DNA from 2 places in the Shewanella submarina genome. Region 2 is predicted to be linked to the other one. Evidence: riboswitches for the same ligand, from Rfam matches in the RefSeq annotation. Region 2 holds a riboswitch; the other holds the start of a gene.
The links. A riboswitch is a leader RNA that binds a small molecule or an ion and turns the genes downstream of it on or off. The one in region 2 is predicted to bind lysine.
Positions count from the first base shown of each region.

Region 1: linked by a shared signal. The riboswitch ahead of ACFOE0_RS21545 (Na+/H+ antiporter NhaC family protein) and the one ahead of lysC (lysine-sensitive aspartokinase 3) in region 2 are both predicted to bind lysine.

Region 1 covers NZ_JBHRTD010000018.1:1,008,771-1,024,109, reverse strand. Annotated here, with positions in the region: gene purL (phosphoribosylformylglycinamidine synthase) at 1-1,980, opposite strand, end outside; gene mltF (membrane-bound lytic murein transglycosylase MltF) at 2,222-3,643, shown strand; gene ACFOE0_RS21580 (hypothetical protein) at 3,824-3,946, shown strand; gene tadA (tRNA adenosine(34) deaminase TadA) at 3,965-4,471, opposite strand; gene ACFOE0_RS21570 (GGDEF domain-containing protein) at 4,567-5,529, shown strand; gene guaA (glutamine-hydrolyzing GMP synthase) at 5,594-7,171, opposite strand; gene guaB (IMP dehydrogenase) at 7,254-8,720, opposite strand; gene xseA (exodeoxyribonuclease VII large subunit) at 8,842-10,191, shown strand; gene ACFOE0_RS21550 (thymidine kinase) at 10,272-10,850, opposite strand; gene ACFOE0_RS21545 (Na+/H+ antiporter NhaC family protein) at 10,964-12,523, opposite strand; lysine riboswitch at 12,631-12,827, opposite strand; gene ACFOE0_RS21540 (electron transfer flavoprotein subunit alpha/FixB family protein) at 12,917-13,840, opposite strand; gene ACFOE0_RS21535 (electron transfer flavoprotein subunit beta/FixA family protein) at 13,841-14,590, opposite strand; gene ACFOE0_RS21530 (H-NS histone family protein) at 15,209-15,339, shown strand, end outside.
Region 2 covers NZ_JBHRTD010000018.1:470,021-485,359, forward strand. Annotated here, with positions in the region: gene ACFOE0_RS19055 (S9 family peptidase) at 1-842, shown strand, start outside; gene arcA (two-component system response regulator ArcA) at 1,178-1,894, opposite strand; gene ACFOE0_RS19065 (DUF3293 domain-containing protein) at 2,479-2,910, shown strand; lysine riboswitch at 3,027-3,203, shown strand; gene lysC (lysine-sensitive aspartokinase 3) at 3,336-4,691, shown strand; gene ACFOE0_RS19075 (succinylglutamate desuccinylase/aspartoacylase family protein) at 4,688-5,800, shown strand; gene ACFOE0_RS19080 (S8 family serine peptidase) at 5,894-9,745, opposite strand; gene ACFOE0_RS19085 (S8 family serine peptidase) at 9,911-13,699, opposite strand; gene asnC (transcriptional regulator AsnC) at 14,082-14,543, opposite strand; gene rluA (bifunctional tRNA pseudouridine(32) synthase/23S rRNA pseudouridine(746) synthase RluA) at 14,665-15,339, opposite strand, start outside.

The DNA of each region.
Region 1 (15,339 bases), 540 kb from region 2:
CAGACCAGTTACCGTACGGTCACCAATGGTGATAAGGAAGGTTTTGTCGGCCACAGTCGGCAGACTCAGTACCCGGGATACTGCTTCTTTCACGCTAATCGCAGCAGTATCCAGTGCCTTACCTTCAGCCTTGAGTGTCTCGGCTTCACGGCTCATCTTGGGCGCTTTGCCCAGCAGTACTTCCAAAGGCAGATCTATGGGTTGATTGTCGAAGTGCTCATCGTTCAGCAGCAGGTGCTCCTGCTCTGTGGCTTCGCCCACTACCGCAAACGGTGCACGCTCACGCTCACAGATGGCGGCAAAGGTATCCAGGTCTTCAGCCGCTACAGACAACACATAGCGTTCCTGAGATTCGTTACACCAGATCTCCAGAGGGCTCATGCCCGGCTCGTCAGACAGCACGTTACGCAATTCAAACTTACCGCCACGGCCACCGTCACTCACCAGCTCAGGCAAGGCATTGGACAGGCCACCGGCACCCACATCGTGGATAAACTGGATCGGGTTGTCATCGCCCATCTGCCAGCAGCGGTCGATCACTTCCTGACAACGACGTTCCATCTCAGGGTTTTCACGCTGCACTGAGGCGAAGTCCAGATCTTCACTGGACTGGCCGGATGCCATAGAGGAGGCAGCGCCGCCGCCCAGACCTATGTTCATGGCTGGGCCACCCAGTACAATCAGCTTGGCACCTATGGTGATTTCGCCTTTCTGTACGTGGTCTTCACGGATATTACCCAGGCCACCGGCCAACATAATCGGCTTGTGGTAACCACGAACCTCAACGCCATTGTGGCTGGCGACCTGCTGCTCATAGGTACGGAAATAACCCAGTAGCGCAGGACGACCAAATTCATTGTTAAAAGCTGCACCGCCCAGTGGGCCATCCAGCATGATATCCAGCGCGGATACGATACGCTCCGGCTTGCCATAATCTCCTTCCCATGGCTGCACAAAGCCAGGGATCTTGAGGTTGGATACCGAGAAGCCTGTCAGACCCGCTTTGGGCTTGGAGCCACGTCCGGTTGCGCCCTCATCACGGATCTCACCGCCACTGCCGGTCGCTGCGCCCGGGTATGGGCTGATAGCCGTTGGGTGGTTATGGGTTTCCACCTTCATCAGCACATGCATAGGCTCTGAGTGGTAACGGTACACACCGTCGGAATCAGGGAAGAAACGACCTGCCACTGAGCCTTCCATTACCGCGGCGTTATCCTTGTATGCCGACAGCACATGCTCCGGGGTGGTTTCAAAGGTGTTTTTGATCATCTTGAACAGCGACTTGGGCTGCACTTCGCCATCTATGGTCCAGTCAGCGTTGAAGATCTTGTGGCGACAATGCTCTGAGTTGGCCTGGGCAAACATCATCAGCTCAATGTCGTTGGGGTTACGGCCCAGACGGACAAAGTTCTCTACCAGATAGTCGATCTCATCTTCTGCCAGCGCCAGCCCCATTTCGGTATTGGCAGTCACCAGAGCGCGACGCCCTTCACCCAGCACATTCACGCTGCGAAGTATGCCAGGCTCAGTGTGAGCAAACAGCATGGAAGCCTGCTCAAATTCACCCAATACCACTTCCATCATACGGTCATGGATAAGCGCCTTAACTCCGGCCAGTTGGGCCTGGGTCAGCTCACCCTCAACATAATAAGCAATACCCCGCTCCAGACGCTGAACTTTGTTCAGGCCGCAGTTATGGGCGATATCAGTTGCTTTGGAGGACCAGGGGGAGATGGTGCCGGGGCGAGGGGTGACGAAGAACAGGGTGCCGCTGGGGGCGTGGGATTCCATGGCTGGGCCATAGGTGAGGATTTTGGCAAGCTGCTGAGATTCGTTTTCATCCAGTGGCTCACTTAACTCAGCAAGATGTATGTACTCGGCATAAATCTCACTGACCGGAAGGGACTCACTGCTAAACGCTGCCAGCAGTTTCTGCACCCGGAACGACGATAGTGCAGGGGCTCCGCGGATGATCTCCATCACGTCTATTCACCTTTTTATATTATTGGATAACAGGGTAAGAGGAGGCGGTATTATAGGAAAAAGTGGCTCACAAATCATCAAATTGGCTTGGTGAAACCGCCCTGATTTGTGCTATAAACGCGCCTCATCGCCGAAAACATTTTCCCTGTAATCAAACGATGGAATACCGGGTCAGTGATCCCGGGACTCACCGTTCGGCTTATTGCATTTTTCAACCGCTGTCGCATTATTGTTCACTATGACATTCAAACGCCTGTTGGCGGTTCTGTTGTTTCTGCCTTTATTCTCAGGCTGCGAACCAGAGCCGGTAGAATCTCCTGCTCCGACCGAGCGCAGCGTGCTGCGGGTGGGGACTCTCTATGGCCCGCAGATATATGTCAGCACAGGTCAGGGACTCAGCGGCTTCGACTATGAGATGGCTGACAAATTCTCCCAGTACCTGAATAAGCCTCTCAAGATGATTCCCTACAACACTATCGGGGAGCTTTATCAGGCGCTGGAAAAAGAAGATATCGACATCATCGCTGCCGGGATGACAGATACCCTCGCCCGCCGGGAGCAGTTTCGTATGGGACCGCCCCTGTACCAGGTGGACCAGGTACTGGTCTACAAAGAGGGTAACAAGCCAGGTAAAAATCTTAATGAGTTGGGTCCAGGCCTCACCATTCTGGCAGACTCAGCCTTTGTCGATACCATGATGGCATTGAGGCAGGATAACCCTGAGCTCAACTGGCAGCAGGTGGCAGACAAAGACAGTGAAGAGCTGCTGGAGATGGTTGCCAGTGGCGAGATTGCCTATACAGTTGCAGATTCCTCAGCACTGCAGATCAATCGCAGGTTTCTGCCTGAACTGCGTATCGCTCAGGTCTTGCAGGAAGAGCAAAACGTGGTTTGGCTGCTGTCAGCCCGAAATTCAGACCGGATGATGAGTGAGTTACTGGCTTTCTGGGATTCAGAACGCAGAAACGGCACCCTGGATGAATTGAATGAAAAGTACTTTGGTCATGTGCAGCGCTTTGACTACGTAGATACCCGGGCCTTTATTCGTGCTGTGGACAGCAAGCTACCCAGATACCGCCCCTGGTTTGAACAATACTCAGGTGAACTGGACTGGCGCAAACTGGCCGCGACCGCCTACCAGGAGTCCCACTGGAACCCCCATGCCCGCTCGCCAACCGGGGTACGGGGTTTGATGATGCTGACCTTGCCTACCGCCAAACAGATGGGCATCAGCAACCGCCTCGACCCTGAGCAAAGTATTCGTGGTGGTGCCAAGTACCTGAGCAATATATTGACCCGTTTGCCCGCTTCCATACCTGAAGATCAGCGTATGTGGTTTGCTCTCGCCTCCTACAACATAGGTATGGGGCATGTTGAGGACGCCCGTAAACTGGCGCAATCAATGGGCTATAACCCCAGCAGCTGGGGCGACGTCAAGCAGGTGTTACCTCTGCTGCAAAAGCGCAAATATTACAGCAAAACCCGCTACGGCTATGCCAGAGGCAGTGAAGCTGCTCACTATGTGGATAATATCCGCCGCTACTACGATACCCTGGTATGGCTGGACCATCAGGCTCAGACGGAAGCTGCCAAGGCGGTAGCCAAAGAGGATAAAGCCACAGAGATACCGGGAGAGGAGGCTGTTACAGCACCACAGTAATTTCTCTCCCTGAGCCGGCCAAAGATAGCCGGGCAAGCCTATGAAAAATTAGTGATATTTCCCACCACATTCATATTTCTTTCATCAGAGATTGTGATACTGTCGAAATACATGGAGATCAGCGGGCGACCTGCCCGCCGCAAACAGTGATTCAGCAATGGAGAACTGTGAGGAAGAAGTATGAAACGAAAAATGATGAATAACGCAGCGGCCCGTCGCCGTACTCTTCAAAAGGCCCGTCATCAGCGTATGCTGCACCGCCAAAAACAATTTTTCACCTTTATCCAACTGCGCAACAGCTAGGCTCTGCTGACGTTATTATCAGCCGTTGGCCTGCTGATTTTTGGCTGCCTGCTTCAGGGCTTTCTTTTCCGCGCGGCGACGCTTGAAAAAATCACTCAGCATTGCTGCGCATTCCTGCTCTCTCACGCCGGAAGTGACTGACACCTGGTGGTTGAAGGCTGAGTTATTCAACAGGTCCACCACTGAACCCGCCGCACCGGTTTTGGCATCCCGGGCGCCAAACACCACACGCTTGATACGACTGTGAACCATGGCTCCTGCGCACATGGAGCAAGGTTCCAGGGTGACATACAAGGTGGCATCCAGCATACGATAGTTTTGTATCACCTGGCCCGCCTGCCGCAAACACTGCATCTCAGCGTGAGCACTGGGGTCATGTTGTCCGATACTGAAATTGAAACCGGCAGCCAGCAGTTGATTATCTTTAACCAAAACGGCACCGACGGGTACTTCCCCGCGAGCCTCGGCCTTGGCTGCCATTTCCAGCGCCAAACCCATCCAATGATTATCCTGTTCTGCCTGCATCAATTGCGCCCTATTCAATATTCAGACACGGAGTATATCAAGTTGCCAATGTCGGTCACACTGGTAACTTCTCCCGCCTGAACTAAACTTGGAAAATGATACCCAAATCTTCCTCTCTTTGGTTCATCAACTGGCCTCTGGCCCTTATCGGGATAACCTTTGCCTGGCTGCTGATACTGCTCGCCAATCATACATTGGTGCTGCCGCATTCGGGCACTCAGCTCACACTCGACGCTATTCCTGTTGTCGCCTGGCTGGGCATGACCCTGTTGATAAACCGGCCCAATCTGGGCGCCGTCAGTTTCTGGCTTGGAGCCGGTTTCAGCATGCTTTATCTCGGTGCGCTAATCCAGTTAAGTGGCCACCTCACCCAGGTCATCACCTCTGGTTGGCTGGAGCGGGTACCGGATGCCCTTGGCTGCCTGTTTCTGACCATAGGCCTTATCCGCTGTATCCACCAACTGAATGATCAGAACCAGCTGATGAGTCACCTGGCAACCGGTACGCCTCTGGCAAGTCTGGCCAACAGCCGTAACTTCTATCAACACACACCCAATGTCACCCGGGAACGCAGAGCCGCTCTGCTGATGATCTCTGTCGATGATTTTCAGCAACTCTGCCAACAACAGGGTCAGGCCTGCTGCGACTATCAATTGGTGAAGCTGGCAGAGTTGATCGGAGGATCAATCCGCAAGCATGACAGGGTTGTGCGCTGGGGAGGCGAAGAGTTTGTGCTTGAACTGGGCGGCGCTGACATGAATACCGCCAGAGTCAAAGCCGAACATTTGCGTATGATGATTGCCGAACACGCTTTTGGCTTTGCAGGCTTGTCGTTGCGACTGACGGCCAGCATAGGTATCGCGGAGTATGATGGCCTGCTGGCCAACCGGAAACTGGCAATATTGTCAGCCAAAGAGGTGATGCAACAATGCGCCGCCCTCGGCGGTAATAAAGTGATGGTGTTCGAGCCTGAACCCAGGGTGCAGGATACAGAGCAAACAGAATTGCCGGATGCTGCTAATGACCCTGAAAGTCGATCCAGCGGCAAACCCCATTAATCAAACTTCAGACAGTAAAAAAGCGACCCGGGGGTCGCTTTTTCAGTTGCGGTTCAAGTCGGGATTATTCCCACTCGATGGTCGCAGGTGGCTTACCTGAAATATCGTAAACCACACGGGAGATACCGTTAACTTCATTGATGATGCGGTTGGATACGCGGCCAAGGAAGTCATATGGCAGGTGCGCCCAGTGAGCAGTCATAAAGTCGATGGTTTCAACGGCACGCAGGGACACAACCCAATCGTACTTACGGCCATCGCCCATTACGCCTACAGAGCGAACCGGCAGGAACACGGTAAATGCCTGAGAAACCTTGTTGTACAGGTCAGCTCTGTGCAGTTCTTCAATGAAGATAGCATCGGCGCGACGCAGCAGGTCACAGTACTCTTTCTTGATTTCGCCCAGAACACGCACGCCCAGACCAGGGCCAGGGAACGGGTGACGGAACAGCATGTCGTATGGCAGACCCAGTTCCAGACCGATCTTGCGAACTTCATCTTTAAACAGTTCACGCAGCGGCTCAACCAGCCCCAGCTCCATATCTTCAGGCAGACCACCTACGTTATGGTGAGACTTGATCACATGGGCTTTACCGGTAGCAGAGCCAGCAGATTCAATCACATCTGGGTAGATGGTGCCCTGCGCCAGCCACTTGGCGTTAACACGCTTGGAAGCTTCTTCGTCGAAGATTTCCACGAACACGCGGCCGATAATCTTACGCTTGGCTTCTGGATCGTTTTCGCCTTTCAGGGCTTCCAGGAAGCGACCTTCAGCGTCAACATGGATGATGTTCAAACCGAAGTGGTTGCCGAACATATCCATTACCTGCTGTGCTTCGTTCAGGCGCAGCAGACCATTGTCTACGAATACACAGGTCAGCTTGTCGCCAATGGCGCGGTGCAGCAGCATCGCAGTTACAGAGGAATCTACACCACCGGACAGACCCAGGATAACTTCCTGATCGCCTACCTGCTGTTTGATGCGCTCTACTGCGTCTTCAATAATAGAAGCAGGCTGCCACTTGGCTTCACACTCACAGATGTTCAGCGCGAAGTGCTCCAGCATACGCAGGCCCTGACGGGTGTGAGTCACTTCAGGGTGGAACTGCACGCCATAGAAGCGCTTCTCTTCATTGGCCATGGCTGCAAATGGGCAGGTTTCTGTCTTGGCAACCTGTACAAATCCTTCCGGGATTTCGGCAACTTTGTCGCCGTGGCTCATCCATACATCCAACAGTGGGTTACCTGACTCACTGATGCCGTCTTCAATCAGGCTGAACAGTGCAGATTCTGCCAGAACTTCTACCTGAGCGTAGCCGAATTCGCCTTCGCCCACGCCCTGAATCACTTTACCACCCAGCTGCTCAGACATGGTCTGCATGCCGTAGCAGATGCCCAGTACAGGAACACCGGCGGTAAACACATACTCAGGTGCGCGTGGAGAAGCTTCAGCGGTCACACTCTCAGGGCCGCCGGCCAGAATGATACCGTTTGGGGCAAACTCACGGATCTGCTCTTCAGTGACATCCCACGCCCACAGTTCGCAGTAAACACCAATTTCGCGGATACGACGGGCGATCAGTTGGGTGTACTGAGAGCCGAAGTCAAGGATGAGTATCTTGTGCTCATGAATGTTGTTCATGGAAAACCTTCATCAAATATTATCAGTTACCTTTTACAAGGCTTTTTTATTAAGGGCGTCCATTTGGACGCCCTCGAATCTCTTAGCCGCGGCTGCGGTAGTTAGGTGCTTCTTTGGTGATGGTCACGTCGTGAACGTGAGATTCGCCCATACCCGCAGCAGTCACTTTTACGAACTCAGCCTTGGTGTTCAATTCTTCGATAGTGGCACAGCCAGTCAGACCCATACATGAACGCAGGCCGCCCATGTGCTGGTGAATGATCTCTTTCAGCTTGCCCTTATATGGTACGCGACCTTCGATACCTTCTGGAACCAATTTGTCTGCTGCATTATCGGTTTGGAAGTACCTGTCTGACGAACCTTGTGACATAGCTCCCAAAGAGCCCATGCCGCGGTATGATTTGTAAGCACGACCCTGATACAGCTCAACTTCACCAGGAGCTTCATCGGTACCGGCAAACATAGAACCGGCCATAATACAGGAAGCACCTGCAGCCAGCGCTTTAGCCAGGTCACCTGAGTAACGGATACCGCCATCGGCGATAACAGGCACACCGGTACCCGCCAGGGCTTCAACCGCGTCAGATACTGCAGTGATTTGAGGAACACCCACACCGGTAACGATACGGGTAGTACAGATAGAGCCAGGACCAATACCCACTTTAACGGCATTCACACCGGCATCAACCAGCGCCAGTGCGCCTTCGGCAGTGGCTACGTTACCGCCAATGATTTGCAGATCTGGGTACTTGGCACGGGTTTCACGGATACGTTGCAGAACACCTTCTGAGTGACCGTGGGAGGAGTCGATCAGCAGTACGTCAACACCGGCTTTAACCAGTGCATCTACACGCTCTTCGTTACCGGCACCAGCACCAACAGCAGCACCAACGCGCAGACGACCAAACTCATCTTTACAGGCGTTTGGCTTGCGTTCTGCCTTTTCGAAGTCTTTTACAGTAATCAGACCGGTCAGCTTGAAGCTGTCGTCAACCACCAGGATCTTCTCGATACGGTTGGCGTGCATCAGGCGCTGAACTTCTTCACGGGCTGTGCCTTCCTTAACAGTCACCAGACGCTCTTTTGGAGTCATCATCTCAGACACTGTCTTGGTCCAGTCAGTGTTAAAGCGCACGTCACGACCAGTGATGATACCCACCAGCTCGTTGGCAGCATTGACGACAGGATAACCGGCAAAGCCGTTCTTGGCGGTCAGTTCACGCAGCTCAGCCAGACTGGTTTCAGGGGTCACAGTTACTGGCTGCGCCACCACACCGGCTTCGTAGATTTTCACCAGGCGAACTTCTTCAGCCTGTTTCTCAATACTCATGTTCTTGTGAATAAAACCAACGCCGCCTTCCTGAGCCATTGCAATAGCCAGACGAGCTTCGGTCACTGTGTCCATGGCAGCAGACACCAGGGGCATATTCAGTTCGATGGTTTTGGTCAGACGGGTTTTGAGATTGGCGGTATTAGGGAGAACGGTCGAGTGAGCAGGGACGAGTAGAACATCGTCAAAGGTAAGAGCTTCTTTTTTTAATCGTAGCATGGCAACATCTCCCCATTTACATGGATTTACGAAGGTGAAATATTGCGGCGGCATTATACCTTGCGTCTTTCACTTGGTAAATGGAAAATTGTAAAAATCGGATGTTTTAGCGGGAAAGGCCATGCAAGTCCCTAAAAATAATATTTATACTGTCTCCCGTCTTAATGGTGAGGTGAGAAAACTGTTGGAAGGTGAGCTGGGTAAAATCTGGCTCAGTGGTGAAATTTCCAACTTTGCTGCGCCTGGTTCAGGTCACTGGTACCTGACACTGAAAGACAGCCATTCACAAATTCGTTGCGCCATGTTCAAGGGGCGTAACCAGAGCGTCACATTTCGCCCTGCCAATGGTCAGCAGGTATTGGTGCGCGCTGCCATCAGTGTGTATGAACCCAGAGGCGACTATCAGCTGATCATCGAGTCTATGCTGCCCGCCGGTGACGGCATGCTGGCTCAGCAATACGAAGCGCTGAAAATGCAGTTGGCCGCTCAGGGGCTGTTTACCCAGGACACCAAGCGGCCACTACCGGAGAATATTCAGCGTATTGGAGTGATCACCTCGCCTACTGGCGCAGCTATTCGCGATGTATTGCATGTACTTGAGCGTCGTGACCCATCCATTGAAGTGGTGATTTACCCGGCTCAGGTGCAGGGGGAAGCGGCAACCCAAACCATTATCAATGCCCTGGATATGGCCAATCACAGACTGGAAGTGGATGTGCTGCTGCTGACCCGTGGCGGTGGTTCACTGGAAGATCTCTGGTGCTTTAACTCTGAGAATCTGGCCCATGCCATCTATAACTCTGCCCTGCCTGTGGTCAGCGCCGTAGGTCACGAGGTGGATACTACCATTGCCGATTATGTAGCAGACGTGCGAGCCCCTACTCCTTCTGCCGGGGCTGAACTGTTGTCCAAAGACAAAGGCAACAAGCTGCAAAAACTGGCGGTGGCATACAGTCGTCTGGAAAGTGGCTGGAATCATTACCAGCTCAAGGCCGAACGCAAACACAGCCAGTTGCAGCACAGGCTGGCGCAACAAGATCCGGTAAGGTCTCTGCAGCAACTGGCGCAAAGATTCGATGAGATGCAACTCAGGTTGGAGTCGGCACTGGAACGCAGACTCAGCCATTTGTCCATGCAGCAACAGCGCCTGACAGCCCGGCTACAACAGCAGTCTCCGGGACACAGAGTCGCCGCAGAGCAAAATCGCTTGAGTTATTTAAGCAAGAGCCTGGATGAAGCAATGACCTACCGACTGGAGAAAGCGTCAGAGCGTCTGCAAAAAAATGCCGGATTACTGGGTAGTGTCAGTCCGCTGGCAACCTTGAGTCGCGGCTACAGTATCAGTTCGGCGGATGGCAAAGTGCTGCACACTGCACAAGAGGTCAAGCCGGGTGATGAGCTCACCACCAGACTGAGCGAAGGTGAATTGGTATCGACAGTGACTCAGGTTAAGCCCCGGACTGAGTGCTAATTTGAACTGCCGGGCGATCTGGCCCTGAATACACAAAAGGAGACGCAAGGTCTCCTTTTTGTTTAATCAGCGGATTGGTATTAATCCCAGAGCGCTTCACGAAAGTGGTTGCGGCACACTGACTCATAGCTTTCATTGCCACCGATAGCGACCTGCTCGCCCTCTTTCATGGCATTACCGTTGCCATCCAGACGCAGCACCATATTGGCTTTACGGCCACAGTGACAGATGGTTTTCAATTCAACCAACTTATCGGCCCAGGCCAGCAGATATTGGCTGCCCAGGAAGAGCTCGCCCTGGAAATCGGTGCGCAAACCATAGCAAAGCACCGGAATGTCCATCTTATCCACCACATAAGCCAGTTGCTTAACCTGCTCTTTGCTGAGGAACTGACATTCGTCCACCAGTACACAATGCAAAGTTTGTGCTGCATGGGAGCTGGCTATCATGTCGACCAGATTGTCACTTGCACCAAAAACCTGAGCATCAGATTCGATACCGATCCGGGATGCAACTTTGCCTACGCCATATCTGTCATCGATAGAAGCTGTCATCACCAGCGTATTCATACCGCGTTCACGGTAGTTGTAGGATGACTGCAATAAAGAAGTCGACTTACCGGCATTCATCGCCGAGTAGTAGAAATAAAGCTGCGCCAAAATCAGGTCCCCAATTAAATGTACCGGCGAATATTACCATTCCAGCCAGCCGCGTACACCTATAAAAAAGCGCGGCACTCCGGCCGCGCTGTAAAGTCAGTTTTGCGTTGTTATCAACGACTGCCCGCTTTTATCTTGAGGTAAATAACACTCAGGACAAACAGCACGCTACAGGTTGCCAGACCCGCCCATACCGACTCGGTAAAGCCCATCACGACATAACCGGCCAAACTCAGCAAAGCAACAATCACGGCGTATGGCAGCTGGGTGACCACATGGTCGATATGTGGGCAGCTGGCACCGGTAGAGGACAGAATCGTGGTATCTGAAATAGGTGAGCAGTGGTCACCAAATACTGCACCGGCCAGAACAGAAGCCAACATTGGCAGCATCATGGCAGAGTGACTGCCCATGGCCATATCTGCAGCAATTGGCAACATAATGCCGAAGGTACCCCAACTGGTTCCGGTCGCAAACGCAGTCAGACCAGCCAGAATAAACATTACCGCAGGCAGAAGTGCGAATGGGATATTGCCGGTGGCCAGACTGGCCATAAACTTACCGGTTTCCAGTTGGCCAATCACTGCGGCTATGGTCCAGGCAAACAGCAGGATCCAGATAGCAGGCAGCATGGACTTGGCTCCAGCGGTAATGCCCTGCAGGATCAGTTTTTTCTCAACACCCTGCTTGAGCACCATAGCCAGCGTCATGGCCAGGCCCACCAGAGCACCAAAGAACAGTGACTGACTGACGTCGGTATTTTCAAACGCTTTAATCAGGTCGAAAGCCAGGCCTTTCTCTTCCAACTTAGCGGCACCGCTGGACACCATAAAGTACACAGTGGCAACGACCAGAGTACCGATAGGCAGGAAGAGACCGGCAATCTTGCCTGTGTCAGCTTCCGGCAGATCCGCATCAGCCCCCGGAGGCGTTTTGGCAGGGTCCCACAACTCCCCCTTCTGAGCGTTCTGCTCATGGGTACGCATTGGCCCCACATCCAGTCCAAACAGCGCCACACAGATCAGCAGCAAGAGTGCGAAAATGGCATAGAAGTTCATCGGAATCATTTCGATGAACACATTCAGGTGACCCATTTCACTCATGCCATGGGTCGCCAGAATGCCACCAATCAAGGCAATGATGTATGCACCCCAGCTTGATACCGGTGAGATCACGCATACAGGCGCAGCAGTAGAATCCAGCAAATAGGCTAACTTGGCACGGGAGATATAGTATCTGTCGGTCAAAGGGCGACTTACACTGCCCACGACCAGAGAGTTGAAATAGTCATCAATAAAGACCACACAACCCAGGAAAATAGTCAGCAGCTTGGCATCACGTTTACAGCGAATACGCTGACGGGCCCACTCAGCAAACGCGCGGGCGGCACCACTGACGGTGATCAGCGCGGTGATCATGCCCAGCAGTACAAGGAATCCGAGAATATAGACGTTCCAGCTGTTCAGTGCGCCATCGGCCCAAAACAGTTTTACGGCACGGTCGCCTAAATAGGATGCAGTGTTAGCGACATTAAAATCAGTCAGCAACAGGCTGCCCAATAAAATACCCACTCCAAGAGATAACAATACCCGGCGCGTTAATATCGCCAGTACGATAGCTACCACAGGCGGCAACAAAGATAACGCCGAATCGGCATAACTGATGACTGTCATAATTGTTATATTTTCTTTCGTTGTTGAATACGACGAATGGAGAACACTGAAGGAATGGGATAAGTCACGGCCACGTACAGAAAGTACGCGGAATGAAGAGCACCTGTCCTGTCAGTAGCGCTCCATAGTAACCTCTTCCCATCATCCCGGTGGGAAATACTATGGCAGTGCTGCTCCTTTCGGAAACAGCCCCAGCGACTGGCCGCGATATGCTCAATCACTTCGGCGTCAACTCCTTTCCCGAAAGATTACAGGCATCACCCTAGCAATCGGTACTGATAGTTAACGCTCCTCTACTTAAGAACACCTGGATTTCAGGCGTGAATGAGATAAAACCATAAGCGGCCGGGATATTGTAATCCCAAAGCCGCTTATCGTGACCGAGTTCACAGATTAAATCAACTTGGTCAGTGCAGGCACAGCCTCAAACAGGTCAGCTGTCAGGCCGTAATCTGCCACCTGGAAGATAGGCGCATCAGGGTCCTTGTTGATCGCCACGATCACCTTGGAATCCTTCATACCTGCCAGGTGTTGGATGGCACCGGAAATCCCGACGGCGATATACAGCTCAGGTGCAACAATCTTACCTGTCTGACCAACCTGCAGGTCATTCGGTACAAAGCCTGCGTCAACAGCGGCACGGGAAGCACCAACAGCTGCCCCCATCTTATCTGCCAGAGCTTCCAGCAGTTCAAAGTTCTCGCCACTGCCCATACCCCGGCCACCGGAAATAATCACACCGGCACTGCCCAGTTCAGGACGCTCTGATTCAGTCAGGGCTTGAGACACAAACTCAGTGGAAGCTTCATGAACACTACCAACAGCAACAAGCTCAGCAGCGCCGTCGTTGCCTGCGGCATCAAATGCGCTTGGACGAACAGTCATCACTTTCTTGTCATCCAGGCTCTGAACTGTGGCCATAGCGTTACCCGCGTAAACAGGGCGCACAAAGGTGTCGGCATCAACCACTTCAACAACATCAGACAGCTGAGCGACATCCAACAGAGCTGCTACACGTGGCAACAGGTCTTTGCCCTGGCTGCTTGCCGGGGCCAGAATATGGCTGTAATCACCGGCGACCTCGACCACCAGCTTGGACAGGTTTTGGGCCAGGTGAGCACTGTATACCGCGTTGTCAGCCAGCAGGACTTTAGCCACACCGCTCAGGGTCTTGGCTTCCTCGGCTACCGCAGCGCAATCACTGCCAGCAACCAGCAGGTGAATATCGCCACCAATTTGTGACGCAGCATTAATGACCTTGGCAGTTTCAGGCTTCAGGCTGGCATTATCATGCTCTGCAATTACTAGAATCGTCATTTAGATCACCTTCGCTTCGTTCTTCAACTTCTCAACCAGAGCTTCCACAGAGTCCAACATCACACCGGCTTCACGGGCTGCAGGAGGGGTCACCTTAAGCACTTTCTGGTGGGACTTGAGGGTCACACCCAGCTCTTCCACTGTCAGCACATCCAGCGGCTTACGCTTGGCCTTCATAATATCCGGCAGCTTGGCATAACGAGGTTCGTTCAAGCGCAGATCCGCAGTCACGACAGCTGGCAAAGGCATGGACAGAGTTTGCAGACCACCATCCACTTCACGGGTAACGGTCAGCTTGTCGCCTTCTACTTTCACTTCAGAGGCGAAGGTCGCCTGAGGAGCATCCATCAAAGCTGCCAACATCTGGCCCGTCTGGTTGTTATCTCCATCGATGGACTGCTTGCCCAGGATAATCAAACCCGCCTGCTCTTTGTCCTGAACGGCTTTCAGAAGTTTGGCAATAGACAGTGGCTCCAGCGCTGCATCGGTTTCAACCTGAATACCGCGGTCGGCACCCAGTGCCATAGAGGTACGCAGTTGCTCCTGAGCAGACTTGTTGCCCACAGTCACTACTACAACTTCAGTGGCGATACCGGCTTCTTTCAGTCGGACCGCTTCTTCTACTGCAATTTCACAAAATGGGTTCAACGCCATTTTCAGGTTAGCTGTCTCAACATCGGATTGATCAGACTTAACCCGAACTTTGACATTGGCATCTACGACACGTTTTACCGGCACCAATACTTTCATGGGTTTCCTTCCTAGGCCTCTTATTTCACTGTAAAAAGCAACCAAACGAACGCTTGCTTTTACGGTTGCACTGGCACACCAGCACAGATGTTACGCCACTTTACTTATTGTTTACGTTTACGTCAACTAGACGCGTTTGACTTATTATAGTCGCGATTGCTCCTTTCCGTCAGACACGGGAGTCGCGGGATAAACATGCAATAAACAGAGATAAGCTCCACTGAATTTGCCGCTAATAAGTCGAGGGCAGAAAGTGGAAACAAGACAGTAAGGCAAACTCAAGCTGCGGGATAATTCTTCAACCACACATTATATAGAAAGGCTTTTATATAAGCAGAACACGCCACTCCCCCTGACTGCCAATAAAGCACTTAGGTGCCACATCTATCCCTTTTGTCTTCATTTGTGATAGACGCGCGCCACCTTTGTTAGGCTTATTTGCGGATTACACCGAGGCAATTAGCGTTAAAATTAGCCTGCTAATACTGAATTCTTATTAATGTATGCAAAAATAGCTTTTAAAAAATCAATTTTTATTTGATTCATGAGCTATTAGTTTCTATTATTCCTGCAGACATAAAATTTTAACTTAGTTTAATTAACTCGGAACATAAAGTTATGAGCGAATTCCTTGAAGTATTGACCCATGCCCGCCGTTTTAAAGCTGCTGTTAAAGAGCTGTCTTTGGAAGAGCTGCAGGATCTGGCCGCTAAGCTGAACAAAATCATTGAAGAGCGTGAAGCCGCTGC
Region 2 (15,339 bases):
TGCGTCAATGGGTAGAGCAAAATGCCGTGGACGACGAGCATCCGCTGCATACCTATTTTGGCCTGTGGCAATTGCCTGAGTTTGGTGCTATCAAGGCCAAAGATGGTCAGGATCTCTATTACCGGCTGCACAAACCTGCGGATTTTGACGCAGGAAAACAGTATCCTGTGGTCGTGCGTGTGTATGGTGGTCCCCATGCCCAGCTGGTCACCAACAGTTGGAGCGAACATGATTACTTTACCCAGCACCTGTTGCAGCGGGGCTATCTGGTGTTTCAATTGGATAACCGTGGCAGTGCCAACCGGGGCACCCAATTTGAGCAGGTGATATACCGCAATATGGGTGATGCAGAAGTAGAGGATCAAAAGACGGGTGTGGATTATTTGCGTACCCTGCCTTATGTCATGGATGACCGTATCGCTATTTATGGCCATAGCTACGGCGGCTATATGGCGCTGATGAGCCAGTTTAAAGCCCCTGATTACTTCAGGGCGGCGATATCCGGTGCACCGGTAACTGATTGGGCATTGTACGACACCCATTACACAGAACGTTATATGGGGCATCCTGCGGACAATAAAACGGGTTATCAGAGTGCCAGCGTTTTCCCTTATGTCGGAAACTACCAGCGCGGGCTGTTGATCTATCACGGTATGGCGGATGATAACGTGCTGTTTGAGAACTCAACCCGTCTTTATAAGGCGCTGCAGGATGAGGGTAAGTTGTTTGAGATGATTGATTACCCTGGCTCTAAGCACTCAATGCGGGGCGAAAAGGTCAGAACTCATCTGTATCGCTCTATGGCCGATTTTCTGGACCGTCAGTTAAAAACGAATAACTAACGGTAGGGTTTTGGCTTTAAAAGCCGCGACCACGAAGCGTTCGCTTCGCTCACTGCACAGAGAACACGGCGAATATGACGAAGTTATATGGTTATGAGCGAGAACCAAGGACGGTGAACTGGCTCAAGTCCAAGGACGGGGTTGTAAGAGCAAAAAAGAACTTAGCTTTTCTTCGTGCCCTTCGCGTTCTTCGTGGTTCAAGTTTTTAGCGTTTGTTCTTGGGGGCCTCTCTTAAACCAACAGCATTGCCTAATCAGGTGCCTTTGTTTTAAGGAGCGCAGCCAATAAAAAAGCCAGCATTAAGCTGGCTCTTTTGGCTTACGGTCAAACTGGAATTAGTCTTCCAGGTTGCCGCAGAAACGGTAACCTTCGCCGTGGATAGTGGCGATGATTTCCGGAGTGTCAGGCTGGCTTTCGAAGTGCTTACGGATGCGACGGATAGTCACGTCCACAGTACGGTCGTGTGGCTTCAGCTCACGGCCGGTCATCTTCATCAGCAGGTCAGCACGGCTCAGAATCTTGCCTGGGTTCTCTACAAAGTGCAGCATGGCACGGAACTCACTGCGTGGCAGTTTGAAAGATTCACCCTGAGGGCTGATCAGAGAGCGGCTGTTGATTTCCAGAGTCCAACCGTTGAAACGGTAGAATTCTACAGAGCTCTTTTCTTCTACCTCAGCGCTTGCGCTATTTACGCGAGTCAGAAGATTGCGGGCACGAATGGTCAGCTCACGTGGGTTGAACGGCTTGGTAATATAATCGTCCGCGCCAATTTCAAGACCCAGGATCTTGTCCACTTCGTTGTCACGACCGGTCAGGAAGATCAGGCCGATGTTATTGATCTCACGCAACTCGCGGGCCAACAGCAGACCGTTCTTACCTGGCAGGTTGATATCCATAACAACCAGATTAACTTTGTTTTCCTGCAAAGCTTTATGCATTTCTGCGCCGTCATTGGCTTCAGTGACCACATATCCTTCGGCTTCAAAAATGCTTCTTAAGGTATTACGGGTTACTGCTTCATCTTCAACGATCAGAATGTGCGGGTTTTGCATGCTATTTACCTAATTAACAATGTGGTGCTGTGCTAACCATTAAACAGTCGTCCGAGAGAAAGCTCTCCTCAACAAGCGCGTACAAAACTTAAAGATATCGCGAGTGTTCTTCTATGCAGAAGGGATTGGACGGCGACTCACTCCATGATTAGCCCATTTGCAATCGACCAGGGTGAGTACAGGTCATTGCGTAGTTGTACAATCTTCGATGCACTTGAATGCGAATAGTTCCGCAGTCGTTGTGTCTTTGTGATGGTTGGTTTTGTATTTTCCAACCGATGACAATTTGTACAACTCTCCGACTGCCAATTAACCCGTCCGGTTAGATGTAACGAAAGCGATTTTCACTTGCGCTCAGAAGGTTAGTTAGCAGACTCGGCTATTGTACTCGTTTTAGGCATTTGTTAACAAATTAAATGTTAAAAAATACTTCCAATGCCGTGATCTGTATCATCTAATTTTCATTACTCACTGAATTTATTTGGAATTGTTTTTAATGCCAATGTGATTAGCGTCACAAATACTTGGCGTTTGCTGAGGAACTGGATAAACTGATGCGGGCTTAGATAAAACACAAGTTAATCATGACTCAGTTATCTTCGACACTCTGGCAGTATTATCAACAAAGCATATTCTTGCTTACCCAACCCTTCTCTCCTCATTCTTCCTTTGCCATAGTTACCGCGTTTAACCCCATGGGGGAAAACTTGTCCAGTTGTCAAAATTTGTTGTATGACAGACGGTTACAAGCAGAGATTGATACCATGAAAGTGCCTTATCGCAGTGTGATTGGCGCCAGCCCGGATCTCCAACATATGGAAAAGAGCTGGGCACTGTTTTGTGATATCCAAAGCGGGCTCGAATTGGGGCGGGAGTTCAACCAACTGGCAATTTACTATGTCGATAACGGACGCCTGTTATTGCTTCCATGCCTGTGCAGTGAGGACTCTATTGAATTAGGTGATTTTTCTGCCAAAGCGCAGCTGGTCAGCGAATTACCCGAACTGGAATTTTAAATTTATTGTCAATTAACGGCAGTGAAGTTGAATTATTTTGTCCAAGATTAAACATTGATTGACTTTTGTTAATCTGGATTGATAACTTTTAACCTCGCTGTAGATGAAACTGCAGTGAACACAGAAGAGGAGCGTTAACCAGGCAGGTGAGAACAGGGGCACAAACCCCGTTATGAATCTCACTCAGGGGGATTAACGCCGAGATATCCATCATTTTGTGATGCTGGGTATCGGTCGGGCAGGCTGAATCCTGTCGACTGTCACCTGTATTTTGGTGGAGAGCTTCTGGTGACTCATTGTTTCCCTCCCGTGGGCTGCGATAGCTGCACCAGGCTCTTCGAACGAAGTGAGTTCGGAGATAGTGTCATGTTTTACAAATTCAAATCAGTTTCCCCTTTCGCACCTCCAGCCATGGAGGGGCCTCAATGACAGTTGTAGCAAAGTTTGGTGGCACTTCTGTCGCTGATTACCAATCCATGTGCCGTTGTGCGGCGATTGTGCTGGATAACCCGGCAACCAGGGTGGTTGTGGTGAGTGCCTCAAGTGGCGTGACCAATCTGCTGGTTGAGTTGACTCAGGCTAATCTGACCGATGAGCGCAGGTTGGAGCTTATCAAGTCAGTTGCCGCCATTCAGTATGGCATTCTTGATCAGCTTGGACGACCGTCCGAGGTAGCATCAGAGCTGGATCGTTTGCTCAGCCAGATGGCTGTCATCAGTGAGTCTTTGGTGCTCAACCGCGCCAAGTCCCTGATGGACGCGTTACTGTCTACCGGTGAGATGTGTTCTTCACTGCTGTTTGCAGCGGTATTGAGGGAGCAGGGAGCCCGGGCAACCAGCTTTGATGTACGCAAAGTGATGCGTACCGATTCCCACTTTGGTCGCGCAGAGCCTCAAATCGCGCAGATCGAGACATTGGTTGCCAACGCCCTGGTTCCTCTGTTGCAGGATTCTCTGGTGGTGACTCAGGGGTTTATTGGCGCAGATGAGCATGGTGAGACCACAACCCTGGGGCGTGGTGGCAGTGACTATTCCGCGGCTTTGTTGGCCGAGGCATTGCGTGCTGATGCTGTGGAGATATGGACCGATGTTCCCGGCATTTTCACCACAGATCCCAGACTGGCTTCCGGCGCCAAAGCGCTGACGGAGATCAGTTTTAACGAGGCCGCGGAAATGGCTACCTTTGGTGCCAAGGTGTTGCACCCGGCCACGATTTTGCCTGCGGTGCGCCGGCAGATTCAGGTATTCGTCGGCTCAAGTCGTGAACCGGAAAAGGGGGGCACCTGGATTCGTCATCAGGTAGAGAATGCTCCGGTCTACCGGGCGGTGGCTGTGCGTCGTGCGCAGACATTGCTTAACCTTCACAGCTTACAGATGCTCCATGCTCAGGGCTTTCTGGCCCACATCTTTGCTACCCTGGCCAAACACAGGATCTCTGTGGACTTGATTACCACGTCAGAGGTTAACGTTTCTCTGACCCTGGATAAAACCGGCTCAGACAGCACTGGCGCAGGTTTACTCAGTGAAGCCCTGATGCAGGAGCTTGCGGAGCACTGTCGGGTTTCAGTAGAAGATAATCTGTCATTGGTGGCGATTATCGGTAACCGGATTGCCACCACACCAGGGGTTTGCTGTACTGTGTTTACCGTGCTGGAGCCCTTTAATGTGCGTATGATTTGCCAGGGGGCGAGCCCCCACAACCTGTGTGTTTTGGTGGATGAAAAGGATGCCGCCGCTGTGGTTGATGCGCTGCACACCAATTTGTTTGAGACTCAGGCATGAGCAATTGGACCAGAAACACTAAAAAGATAGGTGAGCTGGCAACAGGCCATGAACTGACGATTCCTGTTTATCGTTTTGCCGGCACCGACAGTAATGCGCCCAGGGTTTATATTCAGGCTAATGTTCATGGCGCTGAAGTGCAGGGGAATGCAGTGATTTTCCAGCTGATGAAACAGCTGGAAAAACTGGAACTGCAAGGGGATATTACCCTTGTTCCACTAGCTAACCCTTTGGGAATTAATCAGAAAAGCGGAGAGTTTACGCTGGGGCGGTTTGATCCGATAACCGGTGTTAACTGGAACCGGGAATATCAGGATCTCACTCCCTCATTAAGCGACTGGTTTGAGGCGCACAAACATTTGCCGACAGAGCAGTTTATTGCAGCCTATCGTCAGTCCCTGCTGAACAGCTGCCATCAGCAACTTGACTCACCATGGGGTGTCACTACCGGGCGACGTTTGGCGCTGAGTCTGCAGTTAATGGCGCACGAGGCCGATATTGTGTTGGATCTGCATACCGGCCCCAAGTCCTGTAAACATCTGTACTGCCCTGAATACACCCGGGATGCCGCTGGCTTGTTCTCTATTCCCTGCGTATTAATGATGCCCAATGAGTTTGGTGGCGCCATGGATGAGGCAGCCTTTTATCCCTGGTGGCAATTGACTGACTACGTGGTGTCCAGGGGGATGACGATGACCCCTGCAGTCGAGGCATATACTCTGGAGTTGGGTTCTCAGGAACGCATTGATATGCAGGATGCTGCAGATGACTGTGAAGGCATTCTGGCTTTTCTGGCAAACCGCGGTGTTATCAAAGCAGATATTGAGCCCAAAGCCATGGCAAGGTACAGCTGCGCCCTGGCAGACTATCGTAAATTTCACTCACCGATGGGCGGCCTGGTGGAGTATCTGGCTGCACCGGGAACACCTTTGTCAGCAGGAGAACCTTTGGTGAGGATTTTACGGCCAGACAGATTTGGTGAAAGCGAACAGCAGCAAACCCTCTGTTTGCCGGAAGATAGCATCCCGGTTTTGCACTTTGCTTCGGCGTCTGTTTATCAGGGAACCGAGTTGTACAAGGTGATGACCAAATATACACGGCTGAGTTAGACCCTGGTGACGGTGCTCTCAAGCCAGAGCGCCACGAGGAGTTAGTTTCACCTTTCCCTTGCAAAGAAAAGAGAGGCCGAAGCCTCTCCTCTTTCATTCTGCCAATCGTCTTCGCCAGAGCAATGGTAACAACAGAGCAATTAACCACCCCACAGCACCACCTCCACCTCCACCACCAGAGTCTCCGCCGCCTGAAGGCGGAGTCGGGGCGCTGACGATATTGACCTGATATCTGCCGGTATTACTTGTGACCTGTCCGTCGGACGCTGTCAGTTCAAACACCAGTGTTCCGCTGGCCGGTGCGGTAAAGCTAATACTGCTGCCCGAATTGGTGACTGACACCTGAGTGCCGGATGTCTGAGTCCAGTTGTAGGTGAGCGTATCATTATCGGCATCTGAAGCATCGGCATTCAGCTCGACGCTGCTACCGGCATTGGCGCTGGTGGTGAAGTCATTGACCTGCGGCGCATCGTTGACGTTATTGACCGTAAGCGAAACACTTGTCGTGTCACTGGGCAGACCGCTGTCATCTGTCACCCGGTAACTGAAACTGTCTTCTCCGAAGTAGTTCTCGTCAGGCTGGTAGCTAGCTGCGCCATTGGTTTGCAGCGTCAGGGAGCCATGCTGAGGAGAAGTTACAAGCTCAACATTTCCCAATTCACCTGTGGGTGAAATAGTGATCAGACGTTGTGCCTTGAGTGTCGACATACCATCAGTCAACTCTGCTTTGGCCTGACGGGTAATTGGACCGTCGTTATCCAGCACATTGAAGTTAACGCTACTGTCTTCCTGCAGACTGATACTGTCGGCCTGGCCGGGATTGAAGCCAGTTTGGGTAACAGGGAAGGTCAGGGATAGCAGGCTTCCCGGCTGGGTATTTACCTTCAGACGTTGGCCACTGCTGACGGTTTCTCCATCAGTATTAAAGTGATAACTACTGCCTTCATTCCCTGAGATATCTTCGGCGCCGATAGTCAAGCTGAGTGGCAGGGAGGCCAGATCTATGTAATTGAAGAATATCTCTTCGTTGCTGCCTGTGTTTATCCAGACACTGAAGCTGTATTCTCTGCCAGCATTGTCGTTGTAGGGCCTGGCTTTATACCACTCGACCACGAAATAGTTCTGGCCATCGACAAGCACTTCACCGGTTGCCAGCAGACCTCCGCCTGAATCATTATCCTGAGTGCCATCAAGATCAAAGTCTGTCCAGAAAGGTGCCAGAATGTTGTTGGGTCGCTCTGTACCAGGCAAGCGGCGGTTGTTGGCTGTGGTGGAGGTGTCTCCGCCTCCAACAACCAAGAGGCCATTATCACTGATGGTTAACTCGGTATAAGGGCTGCCGTGGTATAGAAACTCTGGTGTGGTAATACTTATGCCCACATCATCACAGCCGCCGCTGCAGCTGATGGCACTGGCACCATTCTCGTAGATACTGGCAAAACTGTTGCCACTGACGGGAGTAATTCCGAATCCTCCCGGAGTTACATCACCCTGCCAACGGATCTGTCCTGTGTTTGTATCGACATCCAAGCGCGTGGTTTCTGCTGCAGTAACGCTTAGGTTTACATCATCCGCAGAATCGATTTGGGTTCCTGCTGGCGCATAGGTATCCAGGGTGACTGCGCCAGAAAACGTTTTGTTATTAACTGACACTGTCATGGCAATGTCATCGGACGAGGTCAGATCCGAACCTGTTTCTATGATAGATAATTGGCTGCTGTCATCACTTTCACCGGGAAGCACCACAACCGGTAATCTGACAGCTTGCCCTTCTCCGCTCAGGCTTACCTGACCAAACAGCCAATCACTGTTCGACAACTGGCCTGTATCCACATCTATCTCTATTTCCGCGTTACTCCCAGCAGGTAGCGTTAAGCTACTCGGGGATACCGTGATGGCAAATTGCTCTGAGTTGGCGGACAGTGTCCAGCTGGTGGATTGAGATGATTTGCTGAATACTCTGGCGGTAAGTGTGCAACTGGAGACACAGGCTCCTTCCAAATAGGAGCCCTTATCAAAAGTGATTAGCGCCTGAGAAGCTGTTTCCAGGTCAAGCCTGCCGGCACCCATGGCAAATGGTGTTGCCGGGGTTGAACCATCATCGTCTTTTATATCCTTGCTTTTGGCGGTACTCATTAGCGCAGTTTTAATATCTACCGCTGACCAGTCAGGATGCAGTTGCTTCATCAAAGCTGCAGCACCCGCGACATGAGGACTGGCCATACTGGTGCCCGTATTAAAGCCAAAGGAACCGCTGGCGGTTTCCGGAGAGACGGCAGAAAGGATCGCTGTACCCGGGGCGGCTATATCAGGCTTTAAAAAGTCCGGATTGCCATTGGGGCCTCTGGAGCTGCTGGCATTGATCACATCTGCAAGGCTATCGGATTGGGTTCGGGTGACGGCGGCCGAGATAGTTCCCTGAGTATTGTTGCCCAGCAAGTCCAGAGTGGTTGCGCCATCGAGGTTTGAGATCATCACTCCGGGAATAGGAGCGTCCGGCATGTGCATTGTGATGGGGGCACCCGCTTGGTTGTTATAAACCACCATGGCGATGGCTCCGGCATTACTGGCCAGTATTGCCTTGTCTTCAAAGGTGCATGTGCCTCTCGATATTAACGCTATATTGTTGGTGAAACTGCCTGCTGACCATGCACTGCAACCTTCCTCATTAGCAGAATCAAGATTGACAGCTGCGATGACGGAGGCACTGATGTCCTGGTTGAACGTAGCGCTGCTGTTTGAATTGATAGCGGTAAATGCCTGGTTGCCAATGCTGAATCTGTTGGCATAGATACGTCCAGTGGTGCTGTTTGCAACGGCGATACCAGACTCAATACAGGCCGGACAGCCTATGGTTTGAGGATTGTTGCCATCGTTTCCTGCCGCTGAGACTACGACAACACCTGCGGCTTCGGCGGCTTCAAATATCGATTTATAGACGCTGTTATCCGGTGACTCACCCGCGCCACCTCCCCAGGAGTTGTTGATAACATCGGCGCCATCTTCTATCGCGTCCTCCAGGGCCTGGGTCAGCATAATATTGGTTCCTACGCCTCCTCCACAGCCTTCATCGGCAAACAGGGCTTTGTACACCATGAGATATGCGGCTGGCGCCACGCCAGATAAAGATAACTGCTCACCATTTTGAGTGACGGTAACAGGATTACCCACGGCCGTGCCTGCGACATGAGTCCCATGTCCGCCCCAATCCAGTGGACTCAGATGTTCATCGCTACATACGGTAAAGGTGGGGTTATACCAGCGGGCAACAATCAGTTTGTTGTTACAGAATGAAGCGTCTGTAGTCGCGCAGTAGTCATCATTGGGACGACTGGCAGGTGCGGAGAAGCCGCTACCACTGAACATAGGGTTTTCCGGCCGGATACCGCCATCGATAATGGCAACTTTTATCCCTTTGCCTGCATTATCAATGCCGTTAACTGCATTCCACATAGCTTCGGCCTTGATGGTATTCAGCGAAGCATCCAATTGCGCATGGTAAAAGCGTTCGGGATAAACCGCTTTTACTCCGGGTAAGGATCCCAGTGCTTTTAGATCAACCTGGTCACCTGTCACTACAACACCATTAAGTACCGTATCGAATTTTTGGGTGACCCTGAGTTGCGGGAAGTCACTGGATATCTGCTTGCTGAATGCCGCTTGCTCTTTATTAATTTTGTACCTGTGGCTTAAGTGGGCAGCAGTAAAGGTTGTGGCTTGAGTATCAAAACCGAGACTTTTCCCAAATGCACTGGCAAGCGAGCTGGACTCCAGTTCGACAATGACCCTTTCACCGACTTTAGCCTTGTTGCTCAAGGAAGCGGGCTTGGAGTGTTGTCTGAACTCAATGACTTCTGTGGAATGCGAAGTTGGGGTGATTGTCTGAGCCATGCTTGCGGCACTGAGCAAACCCAACGAAACAGCTGTTGCAATGGGAGACTTCACTTTGCTTTTCCTTGTGTTTTAATCCGGTAGAGAACGCTGAATTTTTATACGGTATAAAGACTGTTGTAGCACAAACAAAAGCGGAGAGTGAGGGAGCGAGAAAATAAAAAGAGAGGCAAGTTTGCCTCTCTTTCACCAAACGTTGTTTATATTGGCACTGAAAAGTTACTTAAACTTTCTGCGCAGCATTGCCAGAGGCAACAGCAGTACAGTCAGCCAGCCCATGGAACCGCCGCCATTATCCACTACCAATACTGGCTGTGGTTTTGCAGTGAACTCGTAGGAGGACTCAACCGGGTCGCTCTTTCCGTCGGTGACAGACAGGTTGAATACTACGCTGGCATCACTTGTCACGTTCGGAGAGGTAAAGCTGAGTGAAGCGCCATCAGCTGTGAAGTCAACCTGAGCTCCTGAAGTTTGAGTCCATGTGAACTCCAGCTCATCATTGTTGGCGTCACTTGAGTCAGACGCATCCAGAGTCACTGCATCGCCGGCATAGGCGCCTTTAGGTCCAGTTATTACCACTTCTGGAGCGGCTTCAAGTACGCCAAAGGTGTGGTTGGACTCGACTGCATCGCCATTGGTAGTGTGACTCAGCGTCAGTTCCATATCTTCCCCTGGAGTACGAGGCGTCAGTTTGAAGTTCACTTCTGCATTTTCAGCTGAGGTGTTCGCTGGCAGGTTAATTGACCAGTAAATAATACTACCGGACATTACGCCACCATGGCTGATATCAGATACTTCATGTCCCTCTGGCAGTGTTGCTGTCAAAGTGTAGGTCTTATCTTCCACTGACAGGTTAGGCTTGATATCGAAGCCCACAGTGGCAGCTTCGCCTGGCACCATCTCTTCAACCAGAGCTTCAGTCATAGGAGTGACGTCGTTTTCGCCTCTGCTCAGAGTATATGCAACGGTTTTGCTGTTACCATTTTCACCTTCAATGACCACAACACCTGCAGCATTCACCGCTGAAGACCAGTTGAACGTCAGGTCGAAACCACTTTCCTGCTCGGTTGCGGTGACAGCCAAGCTGTCAGAAAGGTTCTCTTCTACCGGCTCGATGGAAGTGACTCTGACGGTTACTTCATCGGTTGCCCCCGGTGCTGATGGGGTGTAAGCGTCCGCGACTATGTAATAGACCCCCGCCTCAACGTTAGTAAACGCGACCTGCTCGTTGGAGTCCGGTCCAGCGCTTCGCCCAATCAGCTGGAAACTTGAGTTAAATACACGCATATCAACGTCGGGGGCCGCTTCGGAAGAAAGACTGAAGACAACGTTCGATAGAGCAGGAATTTCCAACCCGACAAAATCAAAGCTGCCATCTGGAACTGCCAGTGTATATGGTCCTGCTATCTCTGCAGATTTATCATAAGCACCGACACTGGCGATTGCGTCCAGATCTTTGACGATAAAGCCAGGCAAAGTGACAGAACCTGAATCCCGCGTTGCCACTATTTCAAAGCTGTCCGGCAGGTTGTCGCCACCACCTTTGACTGCGACAGGTATCTTCAACATTGGCGTATTTTCAGCAATCAGCCCTATGTTGGCAAAATGCCATCCTGCGTCAGCCAGAGTGATATCGGCAGTGATCTCCAGTTCTTGAGTTTCGCCAGCTTTCAGTTCGAAACTGGTTGGTTGGACATCCAGCTTGAATCCATCTGCAGCACCCAAAGCTGCGGCTACCCAGGTTCCATCTTGAGTCGCCTTGACGGTACGAGTCCAGCTACATGAACCAACACAGCTTGCATTAGCGATTGAGGCAAGGTTCATTTGCGATGGCTTACCACCTTGAGCCGGATTGGCGCTGAGGTAGCCAACCTGAGTCTCGTTCATCACCAAGGAAGCCTGAGCAGCAGCTTTGACATCAATATAACCGGCACCCATATCGAAGAAATCAGAAGGTGTCGTGCCATCTTCTTTAAAGGTGCCTTGGTCCGCAGTCAACATCAGAGCTGATTGCGCTTCGGCCGGAGTCCAGTGAGGGCGGGTTGCAGCCAGCAAAGTAAGGGCACCTGCCACATGGGGGCTGGCCATCGAGGTACCGCTGAGAAAACCAAAATCACTTGGATCCGGGAATTCCTTAAAACCATCAGATTGGTCATCGGCATAAGCGGCGAAAATACGCACCCCGGGGGCAGCAACTGATGGAGCAATGACGTCAGGAACTGACGCATTTGGTCCACGGGATGTAAAGCCAGCGGCAATTTTGGCCAGTGCTTCATCGTGGATGACTTCTGTACCACCAATAGTGCCTGTGTGATCGGCTCCTGATGCCAGCCAGGTACGCAGTGTATCACCCTGATCTGCATCAATATGGATTGCTGGAATAACGTGAGCGTCAGCAACTACACTGGTAGCTTCGCCCTGAATGTTGGCCAGCACCAGTCCTGCTGCACCGCCGGCTTGAACGTGGCGGCCTTTATCTACGCGGGCAATCTCTCCTCTGTCACACACGACAATTGTACCTTCTTCAAAGGTATTTTCCGGGAAGGGCTGTAAACACTGGGCCGGATCGTTACCAGGATCATTGGCATTGGTGAAATCACCGGCATAAACGATAGAGCCGGATACACCTGCCGTCATTGCCTTACCTGTCAAGGATTCCGGTGCAGTGGTATCACCGCCGGTAAATCCATCAAGGGTCTTGTCGGAGAAGTCTCTGTCGTGGGTATAGGCCGCAACTGAGGTAATCCAGGGAGCGTCACCTGGTGAGCCTACTGTGCTTGGCTCTGGACCATCGTTACCAGCGGAAGTGGCTACATGAATACCTGCTTTACGGGCCGCCAGAAATGCCAGGGCATCGGCATCATTCCATGGGTTACTTGAGCCTCCACCGATGGAATAGTTCAAGGCGTCAACACCACTTTCTATAGCGTGTTCAACGGCTAATACTGTCAGAGATGGTAAGCACCCAGCGAATCGAATTGCATCATCTTCGCCTGGATAGCACACCTGATACGAGACGATATTGGCATGTGGCGCAACGCCTGAAACATGTTCAAAAATGACACCTGAATCTTTGTTATCTACGTCGGGGACATTTTGGTTTATCAGGACATTACCCGCAGAAGTGCCAGCTGTATGAGACCCATGGCCGTTATGATCTTCACCATTGGCAGGCACATCTGGATCATAGTCAGCGTATTCATCAGTAATCTCAGGCCAGCTATGAACACCGATCAATTTGTCGTTACATAACTCTGGGAAGTCTTCTACACAATCGCCGGAATATACCCCCGGCCCCCAAGGATTGGTGTGGTCATATCCATCGCCGCCGATATCGGCAAAAGAGGGGTGATCTGTGTTAATACCGGTATCAATGATACCGACAATCATTCCTTCGCCTCTGCTCTGGACACCATCTATATCACCGTTCCAGATAGCGGGAGCTTTAATGATAGCGGGGCCTGAGTCTGTCGTCGGGCGCCGCAGTGTTTCGCGGTAAATATGGGCAATCCCTGGAACGCTGGCCAGTTTTTTGGCTTGTTCCTGGGTCATCTCAATGACCAGGCCGTTAAAGGCAAGAGTCGTTTGCTGTTTTACATTAAGGTTACCGACAACCTCTTGGGCAGTTTTCAGAACGTTATTCTGGCTGCTTTTAAGATAGTTGCGGTAGGTTTTAACGTTGTGGCTACTTACATCCAGCTTTTGACCTGACTTGGCAGTGGCGGTTGCGGCGTAGCCTTCAACTCCACCTTCATAAAGGGCGACGGGACTTTCACTCATCCGAACAATATAGCGATAAGCCTTGTTGTCCAGTCCCGCTTCCGGGATGAATACCGGCTGTATTGGACCGCTTTGCTGAATGGACTTGGTAGTGGATTTTGGGATCTTTTTTGATATTACATCGCTTTTATTTAGCTCAGTAATGCGAACTTCCTGAGAGTAGGCAGTATGGCTCAGTACTGATGAAATCAGCGCCGAGGAGACCGCTATTGCGATTTTGGTTTTCACTTTTACCTTCCTTGCATCTAATCAGATTCTTCCCAGGGAGGGAGTATCTGCTTTATTTTTATGATTCGCCTTTATCACCTTAGGTGGAGGGGCCTAGGCTCAGTGACCTTCCTCATTGGTAGCTTTAGCTGATGAGGGTGGCTATTCACCTTTAGAGCCGGATTAACCACTAATGGTTGATGGCGATTGGTTTTTTTATGCCTCCTCTCTATCAATTTGAGAGGAAGGAAACACTATTTACCATAAAATAAACATTCGGTTAACAACTGTGTTAATACGATTTATGTATAGATACAGTTCACTTTCGAATAGAAGAATTGAGAGAAGACTGGGGGAATGCATCTGGAGTGATGCATTCCATGCATTGGACAATGCAATGAGATTAGGGCTTAACGGCCCGGACGATAGGGTTTTGCAGGCTGATTAGCGTTTCAGTAGATTGGATTTCGTCGATAGATTGAATGCGATTGATCAGTACATGCTGCAGTCCATCAATTGATTGACACATGACTTTGACAAAGATGCTGTAGTTGCCTGTGGTGTAGTAAGCCTCTACTACCTCTTCCAGTGCATTCAACTTGGCGAGGGCGGAAGGGTAATCGCCGGCGCTTTTCAGGTTGATTCCTATAAAACAGCAGACGTCATATCCCAGCGCTTTTGGGTTTACTGTGATTTGGGCACCCGTGATGATATTGGCCTGCTTCATTTTTTCCACCCGCACATGGATGGTACCGGCGCTGACGCCGAAGCGCTTTGCCAGTTCCGCAAACGGGGTTCTGGCATCTTTCATCAAGGCTTCGAGGATCTGATTGTCCAGCTTGTCACGTTGATATGAGACTTCCATTGTAAATTGCTACTTTCGTTTTTATTTAATAAGCAATTTACGGTTTTCGCTGAAAATATGCCACTTAATAATCTGAGATTGTGAAGCATCTTCAACAGCGACTTAATCAACGACAAACTGATTACTGATCACCAACATGTGTTTCAAAAGGCACAGCAGCACTGAAAGTCATTGGCTCTCCCGTATAGGGGTGAGTGATAGTCAGCTCAGCTGCGTGCAGCAGTAAGCGGTCCGCCAGGCTTTTGGCCAGAGGATCAGCATAGAAGCCATCACCCAGAATGGGATGACCCAGGGCCATCATATGTACTCTCAACTGGTGCGAACGACCTGTAATCGGTGTCAGTTTGACCAGTGTTGAGCGTTTGCCATAACTGACAACTTCATAGTGGGTCAGTGAGGGCTTACCTATCTGGTGATCAACTTTTTGCCTGGGGCGATTGGGCCAGTCGCAAATCAAAGGCAGGTCAACACTGCCACCCTGGGGGCGAACATGTCCCGCCACTCTGGCGTAGTATATCTTATGGGTTTCTCTGTCGCGGAATTGACGTTTTAGTTCGCGCTCAGCATTGCGGCGCAGTGCCACAACGATAACCCCGGAAGTTGCCATATCCAGGCGGTGCACTATCTGGGCATTGGGATGTTGCTCCAGAATGCGGGCATAGATACTGTCTCTGTGGGCCGGATCCCGGCCGGGAACAGACAAAAGGCCGGACGGTTTATCCACCACAATGATGTCTTTGTCTTCATGGAGGACATTGAGCCAGGGATCCGTGGGTGGTTGATAGATAAAGTCAGG